One region of the Shewanella sp. 4t3-1-2LB genome, then DNA from elsewhere that is predicted to be linked to it. Evidence: predicted binding sites of a transcription regulator. Region 1 holds the regulator's gene; each other region holds the start of a gene.
The links. The regulator sigma-54, encoded in region 1, starts transcription at its own class of promoters, with help from an activator protein. The targets are predictions, from matches to a motif close to GTTGGCACGNNNNTNGNNT.

Region 2: a site for sigma-54 is predicted at 1,444-1,462, ahead of glnA (glutamate--ammonia ligase). Genes of this name have one in related genera too.
Region 3: a site for sigma-54 is predicted at 2,284-2,302, ahead of J3L11_RS09830 (YggN family protein). Genes of this name have one in related genera too.
Region 4: a site for sigma-54 is predicted at 1,542-1,560, ahead of flgB (flagellar basal body rod protein FlgB). Genes of this name have one in related genera too.

The regions. Positions count from the first base shown of each region.
Region 1 is NZ_JAFNJD010000056.1:9,811-13,656, forward strand. It holds gene lptC (LPS export ABC transporter periplasmic protein LptC) at 1-395, shown strand, start outside; gene lptA (lipopolysaccharide transport periplasmic protein LptA) at 382-915, shown strand; gene lptB (LPS export ABC transporter ATP-binding protein) at 912-1,640, shown strand; gene J3L11_RS17050 (RNA polymerase factor sigma-54) at 1,731-3,197, shown strand; gene hpf (ribosome hibernation promoting factor) at 3,228-3,518, shown strand; gene ptsN (PTS IIA-like nitrogen regulatory protein PtsN) at 3,518-3,846, shown strand, end outside.
Region 2 is NZ_JAFNJD010000043.1:30,120-33,965, reverse strand. It holds gene typA (translational GTPase TypA) at 1-792, opposite strand, end outside; gene glnA (glutamate--ammonia ligase) at 1,554-2,966, shown strand; gene J3L11_RS14905 (LysR family transcriptional regulator) at 3,066-3,846, opposite strand, start outside.
Region 3 is NZ_JAFNJD010000022.1:58,347-62,192, forward strand. It holds gene hemW (radical SAM family heme chaperone HemW) at 1-111, shown strand, start outside; gene J3L11_RS09825 (LysR family transcriptional regulator) at 227-1,168, opposite strand; gene J3L11_RS09830 (YggN family protein) at 1,449-2,240, opposite strand; gene J3L11_RS09835 (50S ribosome-binding protein YggL) at 2,474-2,797, opposite strand; gene trmB (tRNA (guanosine(46)-N7)-methyltransferase TrmB) at 2,820-3,536, opposite strand; gene mutY (A/G-specific adenine glycosylase) at 3,703-3,846, shown strand, end outside.
Region 4 is NZ_JAFNJD010000030.1:31,675-35,520, forward strand. It holds gene J3L11_RS12070 (chemotaxis protein CheV) at 1-453, shown strand, start outside; gene J3L11_RS12075 (protein-glutamate O-methyltransferase CheR) at 590-1,423, shown strand; gene flgB (flagellar basal body rod protein FlgB) at 1,595-1,993, shown strand; gene flgC (flagellar basal body rod protein FlgC) at 1,996-2,421, shown strand; gene flgD (flagellar hook assembly protein FlgD) at 2,443-3,105, shown strand; gene flgE (flagellar hook protein FlgE) at 3,156-3,846, shown strand, end outside.

The DNA of each region.
Region 1 (3,846 bases):
GCATGATCTCTAGTCGGGTGTCAGCCAAACACATGGAACACTACGAACAGGACGATCGCACCGTTTTTAGCAGCCCAGTGTACTGGATCTTTCCCGATAAAGGTCAGGCTGAATGGCGCATGACCGCAGAACAGGGACTACTGGACAAACGCAGCAACAAAGTGGTTCTGGAAAATAATGTTATTATTGATGCCATTAGTCCCACAGAGCCCATACAGTCTATCAGCACCAGTTATCTGGAATTAAATCTTAGTAATATGATTATGACCTCAGATAAAAATATACTGGTCAAGGGACAGGATTTTGATATTACAGGTCAGGGGCTGTACGCCGACCTCAACGCTCAGCAAGTGAAACTGCTTAGTCAAGTAAAAGGAACCTATGAAACCAAATAAGCTTTTTTTCGGTGCACTCCTGTGCCTCACCAGTCTGGCAGCATCCGCCGTAGATAAAGATCTGTTGCAGCAGGTGAAGATTTCTGCAGATTCGCAGGATGCCGACATCAAAAACAAGCAGGTCGTTTATAGCGGACATGTGATCGTCACGCAGGGTTCGATGAAGCTTACCGCCCAGGAACTTAACGCTTCCAGTACCGATAAAGACGGCGAGCGGGTGTTGGTTGCCAAAGGATCTCCAGCGACTTTTCGTCAGAAACTGGAAGATGGCCGCATTGCGAACGCCAGCGCCAACGAGATCCACTACAACATCAACAAACGTATTCTGACACTCATTGGAAAAGCGAGGGTGGAACAGGACGGCAGTCTGTCTACTGCAGAAAAAATCGTTTATGACCTAGAAAACCAGCAACTGCAAGCTACCAGTAGTGGTCAAGGTGAAGATCGGGTTACCACGGTAATTCAGCCGGAAAATTACCAGCAAGATATCAAAAAGGAACCCAAGCAGGAGCAGCAATGAGCACTACCCTGACCGCCCAGAATCTCGCAAAAAGCTATAAAAAAAGAATGGTCGTGAAGGACGTCAGTCTGTCGGTGAAAACTGGGCAGATTGTCGGATTACTCGGTCCCAACGGCGCAGGCAAGACCACTACGTTCTATATGGTCGTAGGACTCATTCAGAGCGATAAAGGGCGGATCTTCATCGACGATGATGAGCTGACCATGGATCCCATGCATCTGCGTGCCCGCAAAGGCATCGGTTATTTGCCGCAAGAAGCCAGTATTTTCCGTAAACTCACGGTGCGAGATAACATCATGGCAGTACTACAGATCCGCAAGGGTCTGGATCGTGATGGCCGTGAAGAGCAGTTGGAACAGTTGCTCGAAGAGTTCCATATCACTCATATTCGCGACAGTTTTGGGATGTCACTATCGGGCGGTGAAAGACGCCGAGTTGAAATAGCCAGAGCCCTCGCGGCGGATCCAAAATTTATTTTGCTGGACGAACCCTTTGCGGGCGTGGATCCCATATCGGTCATCGATATCAAAAAAATTATTGAACAGCTGCGTTCCCGCGGACTGGGAGTGCTGATTACCGACCATAATGTGCGTGAAACACTTGATGTGTGTGAGCGCGCCTACATCGTTAGTCACGGTCAGTTGATCGCAGAAGGCTCCCCTGCTGAAATCCTCGATAATCAACAAGTACGTGCAGTGTACTTAGGAGAGCAATTCAAGCTATAGTAACCACCTTTGGGTAGGCAATTCTAATTGTTAAAGACTGTAATTACTGGATTTTTTATTACACGATAGGATGTAGGAGTAAGCGGTAACATGAAAACGTCACTCCAGTTAAAGCTGGGTCAACAGCTGACTATGACACCACAACTGCAGCAGGCAATCCGTTTGCTGCAGTTGTCGTCGCTGGAGTTACAACAGGAAATTCAGCAGGCGCTGGAAGCCAATCCACTATTGGAAGTCAATGAAGATAGTCAATTAGCCGATGACGACAATGATGTGGATAATGATCTCGACACGCCAACCATCGACGTTCAAACGGAAGACAGTTCAACTATTGAGACTTCCGATGCGTTAACCAGCCAATCCCTGCCAGAAGAACTGCCAATGGACACCACTTGGGATGAAGTCTTTACCGCAGCACCTGCTGCCCCTGCGGGTCCTATCCGCGATGATGACACGCCATTTCAGGGAGAAACCTCCGAAGGATTACGTGAACATTTGGAATGGCAGAAAAACCTGACACCGTTTTCCGAAACCGACTCAGCCATTGCCACCGCCATTATTGAGGCCATTGATGATCAGGGTTATCTGACTCAAAGCACAGAAGAAATTCTGGAAGCCATGGGCAATCCTGAGATTGAATTGGACGAAGTAGAAGCCGTACTGAAACGCATTCAGCACTTTGACCCTGTGGGGGTTGCTGCTCGAGATTTACGGGAATGTTTGCTGATCCAGCTGTCACAGTTCAGTGAAGACACACCGCATTTAGAAAATGCCATCATGTTGCTGGAGCAACACCTCGATCTGATCGCCGCGAAAGATTATCGCACCTTGATGCGTAAAACACGCCTCAGAGAAGAAGATCTACGAGATGCCATCGTGTTGATCCAGACACTCAACCCTCGGCCCGGCCTGTTGGTACAGCCACAGGACGAGGAATATGTGATCCCGGATGTCAGCGTCTGGAAAAAGAATGGCCGCTGGATTGTCGAACTCAACCCAGATTGTATGCCCAAACTGAGTATTAATCAGCAATATGCCGCCATGGCGCGCAGTGTTCGCAGCCAGTCAGACAGCCAGTTTATCCGCGGACATTTGCAGGAAGCCAAATGGTTTATCAAGAGTTTGGAAAGCCGCAATGAAACCTTGCTGAAAGTTGCTAATTGTATCGTCCAGTTTCAACAAGGCTTCTTTGAATATGGTGAAGAAGCCATGAAACCAATGGTACTCAACGATATCGCCGAAGCGGTCGATATGCATGAATCGACGATTTCACGAGTGACGACGCAAAAATACATGCATACTCCTCGCGGTATTTTTGAACTGAAATATTTCTTTTCCAGCCATGTTGGCACCGATGATGGCGGCGAGTGTTCGTCAACCGCCATACGAGCCTTTATCAAGAAACTGGTCGCAGCAGAGAATCAGAAAAAGCCGCTCAGTGACAGCAAAATGGCACAGTTGCTGGCGGAACAGGGAATTAACGTGGCAAGACGGACCATTGCAAAGTATCGTGAAGCCATGCTGATCCCGCCCTCAAATCAGCGTAAGAGTTTGTAATTCCACAGTACCCCTATGGAGGACACCCCTATGCAAATCAACCTGGCAGGCCATCATATTGAGATCACCGACTCGTTGCGTAGCTACGTGGAGAGTAAATTTGCAAAACTTGAACGTCATTTCGAACAGATCAATAATGTGCATGTCGTACTCAATGTAGAAAAAGCTATACAAAGAGTCGAAGCCAAGCTACATCTGAACGGTGGCGAAGTGCACGGCACCGCAGAGCACACCGACATGTACGCAGCCATTGACGCTCTGATTGATAAATTGGATCGTCAGATCATTAAATACAAAGAAAAGCTGACAAAATACTCATGATGGAACTTAGTACCGTCCTGCGGCCGGAGTGTACCACCTGCGCCACACCCGGCAGCAAGAAAAAGGTATTGGAGCTCATCAGCGAACTCGCCGCGGCCCAGTATCCCAATCTGTCGTCCCAAGCCATTTTTGAAAGCCTGTTGGCCAGAGAAAAAATGGGAAGCACGGGCATAGGCAATGGCATAGCCATTCCTCATGGTCGTATGCCGGACATAACTACCCCGATTGCAGTGCTGGTGAAATGTAACGAGCCGATTGCTTTCGATGCCATTGACAACCAACCGGTCGATATCCTGTTTGCCCTAGTGGTGCCCGCAGATCAATGCCA
Region 2 (3,846 bases), on a different contig from region 1:
CTCCAGTCCGAGATAGCCCAAGACCTGGCCGACTTTGCCATTACGAGTTTTGCCATCGGCGCCAACCACAGTCACCTGCTGGTTGGTTTTGACACTGCCGCGTTTGATACGACCAACGCCAATCACCCCAACGTAGGAGCTATAGTCCAGCTGTGAAATCTGCATCTGGAACGGACCTTCATCGTCAGCATCTGGTGGCGAGACTTTGTCGATAATGGTCTGGAACAGCGGTGTCATATCATCGCTATGAGTGGCAGGATCTAGTGACGCGTACCCATTCAGTGCCGAGGTATAAACAATTGGGAAATCCAGTTGCTCATCGGTCGCACCTAAGTTCACAAACAGGTCAAACACCTGATCAATCACCCAATCAGGACGAGCCCCTGGACGGTCAATCTTGTTAATGACGACAATGGGCTTCAGTCCCTGAGCAAAGGCTTTCTTGGTAACAAAACGAGTCTGTGGCATCGGGCCATCAACTGCATCTACCAGCAGCAATACCGAGTCAACCATGGACAATACGCGTTCCACTTCACCACCGAAGTCAGCGTGCCCGGGGGTATCTACGATATTGATGCGATAGTCCTGCCAGCGAATGGCAGTGTTTTTCGCCAAAATGGTAATACCACGCTCTTTTTCAAGATCGTTAGAGTCCATGACTCGCTCAACCGCTTCACCACGGGAGGCAAGTGTGCCGGACTGCGACAACAACTTATCCACGAGGGTAGTTTTGCCATGGTCAACATGCGCGATAATCGCGATGTTTCTTAATTTATTGAGTTCACTCGACATTTTACTTGTGACGCCTTTGTTTGCATCGGGGACTGCATGCCAGCGGGCAGAAATTTTCGCCGCCGGATACGTTAATTCTTGCGGAAAGGCGGCGATTATACACTGAGCTATGTGTCATTGATATTAATTTATACAATTTGCTTATCGCATCTGTGTCCCGAGAACGTCAGAAAAGTTCGTGCGTTTTTTTCTGGGCAGATATATCACCAAGTTGGGGCAAGTCGATAGTATTCGTCACACTGCTAGCATAGCGATGGACATTTTCTCTATAGACGAAATGTTTGTTGTGTAGGCAACACCTGGCTGAGGTTGTTCGCTAATCTATATGGCCTTTTTGGCTGCACCGACGTTATCAATTTCTCAAAAGTTTAATTCACATAAAGCCCTTGGTTTACAGGAAAAACCTGCAGAAATTTAAGATCTTTACAACAATACAATAACGGTTGATTTACCCTTAATAGCGCTCTACTCTAACCGAGGCAGGTAGCAGTGTAAGTGGTCATCCTTCGGCGAAATTCCAAGGCTCCGTCATTAATGTGTCAGAACGTGGCCCGCACCAAAAAATGGCAACATTGCACCATAAATGTGCATACTTAACTGTTTTATTTGCGCCATATTCGAACATACCCTTTGATTTCAGCGTGTTAAAGATCTGGCACAGCTCTGGCTTATAGAAGCCCTAATTACAGGCGGCGCCCAGCGCAGAGCTTATACAAAAGTTGACAAAGGGCATAAACCATACCCTACCCGGAGGCTTGAGAATGTCATCAGTTAAATCTGTTTTAAAACAGCTTGAAGAGTTGGAAGTAAAGTTTGTCGATTTGCGTTTTGTTGATACCAAGGGTAAAGAACAGCACGTATCAGTACCTTCTCATCAAGTAGATGCTGATTTCTTCGAAGACGGCAAAATGTTTGACGGTTCTTCTATTGCAGGCTGGAAAGGTATCAATGAATCTGACATGGTGCTGATGCCAGATGCGTCTACTTTTGTGTTGGACCCGTTCACCGAAGAAACCACTGCCATTATCCGTTGTGACGTACTCGAACCTGCCACCATGCAGGGTTACAACCGTGACCCACGTTCTATTGCCAAGAAAGCGGAAGAATATCTGAAGTCTACCGGTATTGCTGACACAGTACTGATTGGCCCAGAACCAGAATTCTTCGTGTTTGACGATGTGCGTTTCGGTTCAGATATGTCCGGCAACTTCTACAAAATCGGCGCCAAAGAAGCGGCTTGGAGCTCTGCTAACGAATATGAAGAAGGTAACACTGGTCACCGCCCAATGGTGAAAGGTGGTTATTTCCCTGTACCTCCAGTCGATTCATCACAAGACTGGCGCAGTGCGACCTGTCTGGTACTGGAAGAGATGGGTCTGAAAGTTGAAGCGCACCATCATGAAGTGGCAACAGCTGGTCAGAATGAAATTGCAACTCGCTTTAACACGCTGACCGCCAAAGCGGACGAAATCCTGACGCTGAAATATGTTGTACACAACATGGCCCATGCCTACGGCAAAACCGCCACTTTTATGCCAAAACCCATCATGGGCGATAACGGCAGCGGTATGCATGTACATCAATCTTTGTCTAAGGATGGTGTTAACCTGTTCGCCGGTGACAAATATGCTGGCTTGTCTGAAACCTGTCTGTACTATATCGGCGGTATCATCAAGCACGCTCGGGCACTGAACGCCTTCACCAACCCAAGTACTAACTCATACAAGCGTCTGGTACCACACTTTGAAGCCCCGGTAATGCTGGCTTACTCTGCCCGTAATCGTAGTGCTTCTATCCGTATTCCAGTAGTACCATCACCAAAAGCACGTCGTATCGAGACTCGCTTCCCAGATCCAGCCGCTAACCCATATTTGGCTTTCGCGGCACTGATGATGGCGGGCCTGGATGGTATCCAGAACAAGATCCACCCTGGCGATGCCATGGACAAGGACCTGTATGATCTGCCAGCTGAAGAAGCACTGGCTATCCCAACCGTCTCTGAGTCCTTGGACATTGCACTGGCGGCACTGGATGCTGACCGTGACTTCCTCACCAAAGGCGGGGTATTCTCTGATGACTTCATCGATTCTTACATCGCACTGAAGACTGCAGAATCAGAGAAAGTTAACCGTACAACTCACCCAGTAGAATTTGAGCTGTATTACAGCCTGTAAGAATTGCCCTGCAATCAACCCGATGAGTCAAGCCATCGGAGTATAAAAATAAAGCCCCGGGTTTATCCCGGGGCACTTATTTTGCCACCCTGCCTATATTCAGCGGCTTAACACTATGCCTTCTCCGGTAGCGAGCAGTTGCGTTAACCAGTCACTCAGTAATCGCAGCCGCTGTGATAAGTGACGGCGATGCGGATACAACAAGTACACCGGCATACTTGGCACCATAATATCTGGCAAAATCTGCTGTAACTCGCCCATTTTAAGATACTGGTTCAGGCCCAGCAATGGCGACTGGATAATGCCAAGATGGCCACGGCAAGCCGCGACATAAGCATCACTGTTATTGACAAACACGCTTGTCGGCATCGGCAACATTTGTAGTGTCTGCCCATCAAGATATTCAAAACCGCCTGGGTCACCGAAAGTGGTGACATATTGCACTAACTGGTGCTGCGCTAAATCTCTAAGCGTTTGCGGAATACCACAACGTTGAATGTAGGAGGCGGAAGCTACACTCACTTGTTGCAAATAACCCAGCTTTTTCGCTACAACGCCTTCCTGTTCCAGTTTGCCGATACGCAACACCGCATCAAAACCTTCAGCCACAATATCCACTTTACGGTCGGTACTGCTGATCTCCAATATCAGTTGCGGATGCTGCGCCATAAATGCCTGTAATGCTGGAAATAGCAAATGACGGGCAAAGCCTTGCGACATATCGATACGGATCCGGCCACTGAGAGACCGTTCCCGACGCAAAAACAGCTCTTCCAGTTCACTATAGTCACTGAGCAGCGCCTGACAGCGTTGTAGACATTGTTCGCCGTCTAGCGTTAACCGTACTTTGCGTGTAGTACGCTGCAACAAGCGTACTTGC
Region 3 (3,846 bases), on a different contig from region 1:
GGTATGCAGCGTGGTGCCGACAAAGGGTTAGTCATAGTACACCATGATGCCTGGGAACTGACGGAGCAAGGTCACTTCTTCGTCAATGAGCTACTGGGCGAATTTTGCTGAAAGACCAACAGACCGCTCACATAATACGTATGGTGTAACACCCTAAAAAAATCCTCCTAGTCGTGGAGGATTTTTTTAGCATCAATCGTCATGGATACGAAAAACTAGCCGATGGTTACTGCCGTTTAGCAAAAATCTCTGCGTATTTTTCATCCCATTTCGGTGGCGTACCGATGTGGTTCTTAATGAAATCGATGAAAGCGCTGACTTTAGGTGCCAAATGTTTACGCCGCGGGTACACTGCCTGCAGCGGCAGGTGGTTCACCAAATGCCACTCAGGCAGCAGAGGCACCAATTTGCCCTCTTCTATTTCGTTTTCCAGCAGATAGGTGGCTAGATATACAATCCCCAGACCACTGACGGCCGCCGATTTCAGGGCAGGCGCGTTATCAACGCGGAAATTACCGTTAACCCCAATTTCACAATAGTCATCACCCTTCTTGAACTGCCAAACGCTGTGTTCGTGCCATTCACCGTGATACACCAAGCAGTTATGTTCGACTAACTGTTCTGGACGCATCAGCTTACCATGTGTGGCAACATATTCCGGTGATGCCAGCAGCATAAACTGACACTTCATCAGTGGTCTAGCAACCATGCCCAGCGGTAACTGTTCTGACATGGTCAGCAGCAGATCCAACCCTTCACTGACCACATCCACCTTGTGATCCAGCAAACTCACTTGTAATTCCAGCTCGGGATGGCGTGCCATAAACTCAGGCAACGCGGGAATAATATGCGCGGTGCCAAATGACTGAGAGATCCCCAATTTCAGCACACCGCGGGTAGCATCATTGAGGTTATGCACACTGGCTACCGCTTGATCAGCACCACGTAACAACTCTTCACCCTGGGTGTACAGCAAATTACCCGCCTCCGTCAGACAAAGACTGCGGGTGGTGCGCTGGATAAGTTGAACGCCCAGTTTATGTTCCAGATCAGCTACTTGGGTACTGACCTTGGACTTTGAAATTCCCAAGCGACGAGCAGCAGCACTGAAACTGCCGGCACGGGCGACATGGGTAAAAATCGCAATGGGTTCCAATAGTTCTAACATGAAAGTCGCCTTAAGCCTTTAACTTCTTTATGTTTTACAAAGAAAACGCTATCGCTCCAGCCAGCGGAGTGGTACGGAAAATCTGCAAATCGTAAATAACAATGATTGTTTTACCGAGCCGCCGACAGGACGTCGGGGGTTAACGCTCGAAAGTATATCAAGTCTTTGTTCGCTACTCTAACGCCATTGTTCTGTATTCGCAAAAAAGAAACATAAAAAAATCCCCGCAACAGGAAGGAGGATGCGGGGCAAGTCTACGTCCAAGGAGACGTTTATTGGGTTATGGGCGACCGGACACCAGTGGGTAAGCAGACAATGCCGGAACACTCTGTCGCAGTTGGTCTTCTACGGCCATTAGCTGCTGAAAATCATCACATAACGCGTCGGCACGTTTATCGAGCGCTTTAGAACGTTCATCCATTTGCTGATCGATCTCTTCGCCCAACTTATCCATGCGTTTACCAAAGGCATCCATACGTTCGCTGAAGTCACCTTCGCCGTTCATCATGCTTTTGCCAATGTTGATCATGATGGAGCCCATCGACTGCATCACCAGGTCTTCCATCTGGCGGGAAAACTCTTCATCAAAGGCTTTATCAATAGTGTCGTCGGTGGCACCGATAAAATAGGTGTCACCTTTGTGATACACCACTTTGCCGACCCGTTCGTGTAGTTGTGTCATCATGTCGTTCAGTTTGGTGCCGGTTTCATCGCCCAGCAGCGGCGTCAATGCAGTGCTCACGGCAGCATTAGCCATATCCATTGCTTCATCGACCAAAGCAACCACTTCGGGCAACTGCTTAGCCATGCCCTGCTGGTATTCTGTCAGCAGTTTTTTCTGCTTTGCATCTAGCGTTACTTCTTTGCCATCTACATATAGGCGATCCATTTCTACGCGATAGCGCTCTTGGCCCTGATCGCCTATCACCAGTTTTTTCGGCGTCAGCGTCACGTCATAATTAAGCGACACATCGCAAGCATCGTTATCTCCGCCCAATCCCAAAGCCCAAGCCGAAGAAGCGGGAGCCAGTAGTGCACATCCCAGAGTCATGCCCAGCAACAGAGTTTTCATTCGATTTATCCTTTTCAAATTATTCATCAAACTGTCCTAGATAAAGCACAGCTCATGCCAAAATTTAATTAATTGATTTTATTGGTTTAATTTTTATTAGACATTATGAAGTGGCCGTTAGATAGTAAAACACACCAGCTTTTGGTGAATATGACAATCCGAGAGGCAAAGAAGGTTGGAACAGGCATAAAAAAAGCAGCGCCGCAGCACTGCTTCTAATAAAACGGAGGTTGTTAGCCCCACCAGATATCGTAGAGTTCGCTGATCTCTATCTCTTCGGCATTGAGGCTTTTCAGAAAACTTTCTACGGCTTTACGATCATCATCAGTACATTTGCCAAGACGCTGAGTAGCGACTACGCCATCCCATAATCTATGGCCGCCACCGTGGAAACCGAGTTCACGCGGCTCAATCACTTCACTGATGAAGCGCTCCACAAAATCATCAATCTCTTCTTCGCTCAGACTATCAGCAAAGCGCCAACTGACGTCAAAACCCAGCTCCTGAAACTCATCAACCCGCAACTTCTTACGCAAACGGCGACTACGAATGGCCATGGCAACCCCTCTGTTACTTTCGTTATTCAGTACGTTCGAACATCAAATCCCAAACACCATGCCCAAGACGTTGGCCGCGGGCTTCAAATTTGGTCAGTGGCCGATAGTCAGGCCGAGCCACCACAGTACCATCAACTGACTGATTTTTATAGCCTTGAGCCTGATTCATCACCTCCAGCATGTGTTCGCTATAGTTTTCCCAATCGGTTGCCATGTGGAACACACCACCAATGCGCAAGCGGGAACGCAGCAACTGCACAAATTCCGGCTGCACAATACGCCGTTTATGGTGACGTTTTTTATGCCAAGGGTCAGGGAAAAACAACTGCACCCGTGCCAACGAAGATTCTGGAATAGTGTGCTGCAACACTTCTACCGCATCGTGATGAAACACCCGCAGATTAGTCACACCCGCCTCAGCGGCAGCTGCCAGACAGGCACCAACACCCGGTTTATGCACTTCGATACCGATGAAATCTTTCTCAGGTGCCGCTTGCGCCATTGCCACCAGTGATGCGCCCATACCGAAACCAATCTCCAGCACCACATCGGCATTACGACCAAATACCTGCTGCAAGTCCATCGCTTCGGCGGAGTATTCCAACCCCATGCTAGCCCAATGTTGCTCAATAGCCTGTTCCTGGCCTTTGGTCAGGCGTCCTTCTCGCAAAACAAAACTTTTAACTTTGCGCAGATACTTGCCTTCTTCATTATATTCAGCAGTGGTGACTTCGCTCATGAATACCCCTGACCCAGCCAGACTTCATAAAAGAAGGGCATTATGCAAAGTTCACCAATGAGTGCAAGCCCCGCTTGTAGAAAAGTATATCAATAAGCAATGAGTTCGCTATCAGCCCTGGTAATACCCCTTGTGTGGCGATCCGGCTAAAGCTACACTGCGGCCCATGAAAACGACGTCATTTTCGCAACGCATTATCAGTTGGTACGGTCAACACGGCCGTAAAACCCTGCCCTGGCAACTCAATAAAACCCCTTATAAAGTATGGGTTTCAGAAATCATGTTGCAACAAACGCAGGTGGCAACCGTC
Region 4 (3,846 bases), on a different contig from region 1:
CCTGTAAAAACTGAGATCAGTGAAGAAGTTGATAATGCGATTAGTATCGATCGCGAACAGAATTTCCATATTATGGTAGTAGATGATTCTGCTGTGGCGCGTAAACAGATTGTGCGAGCGCTATCTTCCCTGAATTTGCAGATAGAAACCGCCAAAGATGGCCGGGAAGCGCTAGATAGATTGAAGGTGATTGCATCTGAAATGGATAATGTAGCGCGAGAAATTCCCTTGATTATTTCCGATATTGAAATGCCGGAAATGGATGGTTATACCTTGACAGCCGAAATCCGCGATGACCCAAAACTTAAAAATATCAAGGTAGTGTTGCATACATCTCTCAGTGGTGTATTTAACCATGCTATGGTACAGAAAGTTGGGGCCAACGACTTTATTGCCAAATTCAATCCTGATGAATTGGCAGCGGCGGTAGACAAACATCTGACGTTGTCATGATTTACTAACAGGGTGAACAGGATAAAGATTGTTGACGGTGACTTGTGTTGCCTGCAACGCTGCTGTATAAAGCGGCGTTTGCTAGGCTTTAGCCTTTGCTATACGCCAGTATGTTTTATGAATATGGGATACCAAGGTGCCAGATAAATCTCTTGCAGAAACCGAGTACAACCAGTTCCGGCTGTTTTTGGAACAACACAGTGGCATTGTGCTGGGCGAAAATAAGCAGTATCTGGTACGCAGCCGTCTGGCCCCATTGATGGGAAAATATGGGCTGCCCTCCTTGTCTGATGTGGTGAAGCAGTCGATGCGTCCCACTGAGCGACAGTTACGTGCTGAAGTGATTGACGCGATGACAACTAATGAAACCTTGTGGTTTCGTGATCGTTATCCCTTTGAATTATTGTCAAATAATATCTTGCCTCAATTTGCCAAACTGGGGCGGCCACTGAAAATTTGGTCGGCAGCATGTTCGTCAGGGCAAGAACCCTATTCTCTGGCCATGACCATTCTCGAATATCAGCAACGTCGCCTTGGCGGATTACCTGGTGGCGCCTCAATTTTGGCGACAGATCTGTCGCCTTCGATGCTGGATCGTTGCAAGAATGCTGAATATGACAGCCTAGCGTTAGGGCGTGGATTATCTGATGAACGTAAACGTCAGTTTTTTGATACCTTGCCGGGTGGCAACATGCGGGTGAAGGATAATGTCAGACGGTTAGTAAGTTTCCGCGCTCACAATTTGCTTGAGAGTTATAGCTTGCTGGGTAAGTTTGACATTATTTTCTGCCGTAACGTGCTTATCTATTTTGCCCCGGAAGCCAAGCAAAAAATCCTGCGGCAATTTGCTGCCGCTCTTAATCCCAAAGGCATCCTGTTTCTTGGCGCTTCTGAGTCAATTGCAGGGTTGTCTGATGAATTTGATATGATCCGCTGTAACCCCGGAATTTATTATCAGCGAAAAAATTAGAATTAAACAATTGATTATTAACAAAATAAAAATGCCAGCCAATATGCTGGCATTTTTATTGCGTAGATTACCGTCACGGTTTTCCTATCTGCAAAAAGTCCAATCACAGCGTGATATCTTTGGCACATAGTTTGCTTTGTTTTGACAAACTATCCAGTGAGAGGCGGTTTTATGGCGATCAGTTTTGATAAGGCATTGGGCATTCATCAGTACACGCTCGGGATCCGTGCGCAGCGTGCTGAGGTGTTGTCCAGTAACATCGCTAACGCCGATACGCCAAATTACAAGGCTAGAGATGTCGATTTTAATGCAGCTTTGCAAAATGCAGTGGGTAAACAACAGAGCATGCAGATGGCGGCAACGGCGGAAAATCATTTTGATATGAAGTCATTGGTACAGGAAAACGTCAAATTCCGCATCCCTAATCAGCCCGACACCGGTGATGGTAATACGGTTGATATGCAGGAAGAGCAACAGGTATTTATGCAGAATGCGCTGGAGTATCAAATGTCGTTGGGGTTTCTTGACGGCAAGTTTTCCGGCATGAAAAAGGCGATCAGAGGAGACTGATAATGGGCTTGTTCAATATTTTTAATATTGCCGGTTCAGGCATGTCAGCTCAGTCGGTACGGCTGAATACTACCGCAAGTAATATTGCCAATGCTGATTCAGTTTCCAGCAGTGTGGATAAAACCTACAAAGCCAGACATCCGGTATTTGAAGCGGAGTTGGCAAAAGCGACGAACGGTCAGCAGCAACAGCAGGATGCTTATTCAGTGAAAGTGGCTGGTATTGTTGAAAGTGACAAACCGCTGGTGAAGGAATATTCCCCGGACCATCCGCTGGCGGATGCTGATGGTTACATATACAAACCCAATGTCAATGTGGTGGAAGAGATGGCAGATATGATTTCTGCTTCGCGTTCCTACCAGATGAATGTTCAGGTAGCGGATGCTACAAAGTCCATGCTGCAGCAGACGCTGCGGCTAGGCGAATAAAGGAGATAGGCCGTGAGTACTATCAATTCGGTAAACTCTTCAACAACTGATACTAGCACCACTAAAACCTCTAATAATCAGTCGTTGAGTCAGGAAGACTTCTTCGCATTGCTGAGTACCCAGTTGTCGATGCAAGACCCATCTAATCCTGTTGATAATGACCAGATGATTGCACAGATGGCTTCGTTTTCTACTGTAGATGGTATTGGCAAACTAAATGATGAGATCAGTAACCTCAACACTGTCATGACCTCCAGTCAGGCGTTACAGGCCTCTGGTCTGGTTGGCCAGAAAGTGTTGGTGCCATCAGGTACAGCTTATCTGTCGGCTGATGAACCTTCTATCAGAGGTATTATCAGTACTAGCGCTCCAATTAATGCCATTAAGGTGTCTGTACAAGATGCGACAGGACAAGTAGTCCGGACCTTTACTGTTGATGGCAGTGCGGGGGGCAACATAGATGTTGACTGGGATGGTATGGATAACAGCGGTAATGCTGTAGCGGCCGGCCAATATACCATCAAAGCTAACGGGGTCGTTGACGGTAAATCGGAAGATTTATATGTCAGTACCTATGGGCATGTCAGTAGTGTTTCGCTAAATTCCAGCTCCGGGGCCGTACTCAATGTGCGTGGTATCGGCGGGGTGGCGTTGTCGGATGTTCTGGCGGTTTCTGAAGGCTAAGTTTGGCGCCGGGATAAGCCGGACGACAGTAAAAATACAAGAGGTGGATTATGTCTTTTAATATTGCTCTTAGCGGCATCAACGCGGCGCAGAAAGATCTCAACACTACAGCAAACAACATCGCAAACGTAAACACTACAGGGTTTAAAGAGTCGCGTGCCGAGTTTGCAGATGTATACGCTAACTCCATATTCTCCAATAGTAAGACCGCCGTTGGTGGTGGTGTCACCACCACCCAAGTGGCGCAGCAGTTCCATCAGGGCAATCTGCAATCCACCAACAATGCGTTGGATATGGCAATTAGCGGTAATGGCTTTTTTGTCACATCTTCGTCCATAGATACTCAGGATTTCTCTTTTACCCGAGCGGGAGCTTTCAAGCGTGATGAGAAGGGTTTTCTGGTTGACTCCCAAGGCAACTATTTACAGTGTTTCCAGGTAGACTCTGACGGTAACTCCGCTTCAGTCAGTTTAAGTACTACCAAACCAGTACAAATCCCTGATACTGCGGGCAGTCCACAAGCAACCAAAAATGTGGCGATGAGCATGAATCTTAACTCCAATTCTAGTGCTCTGGACCCAGCAGCGTTTGATCCTAACGACTCCAACACCTTTAATAATTCTACTGCAGTGACGGTATATGACTCACTGGGTGAATCTCACACGTTGACGTCTTACTTTGTTAAGCCACAGAACGGTGCCTATACCGGTGAAAGCAACTGGGTCGTTTTCTACGCAGTTG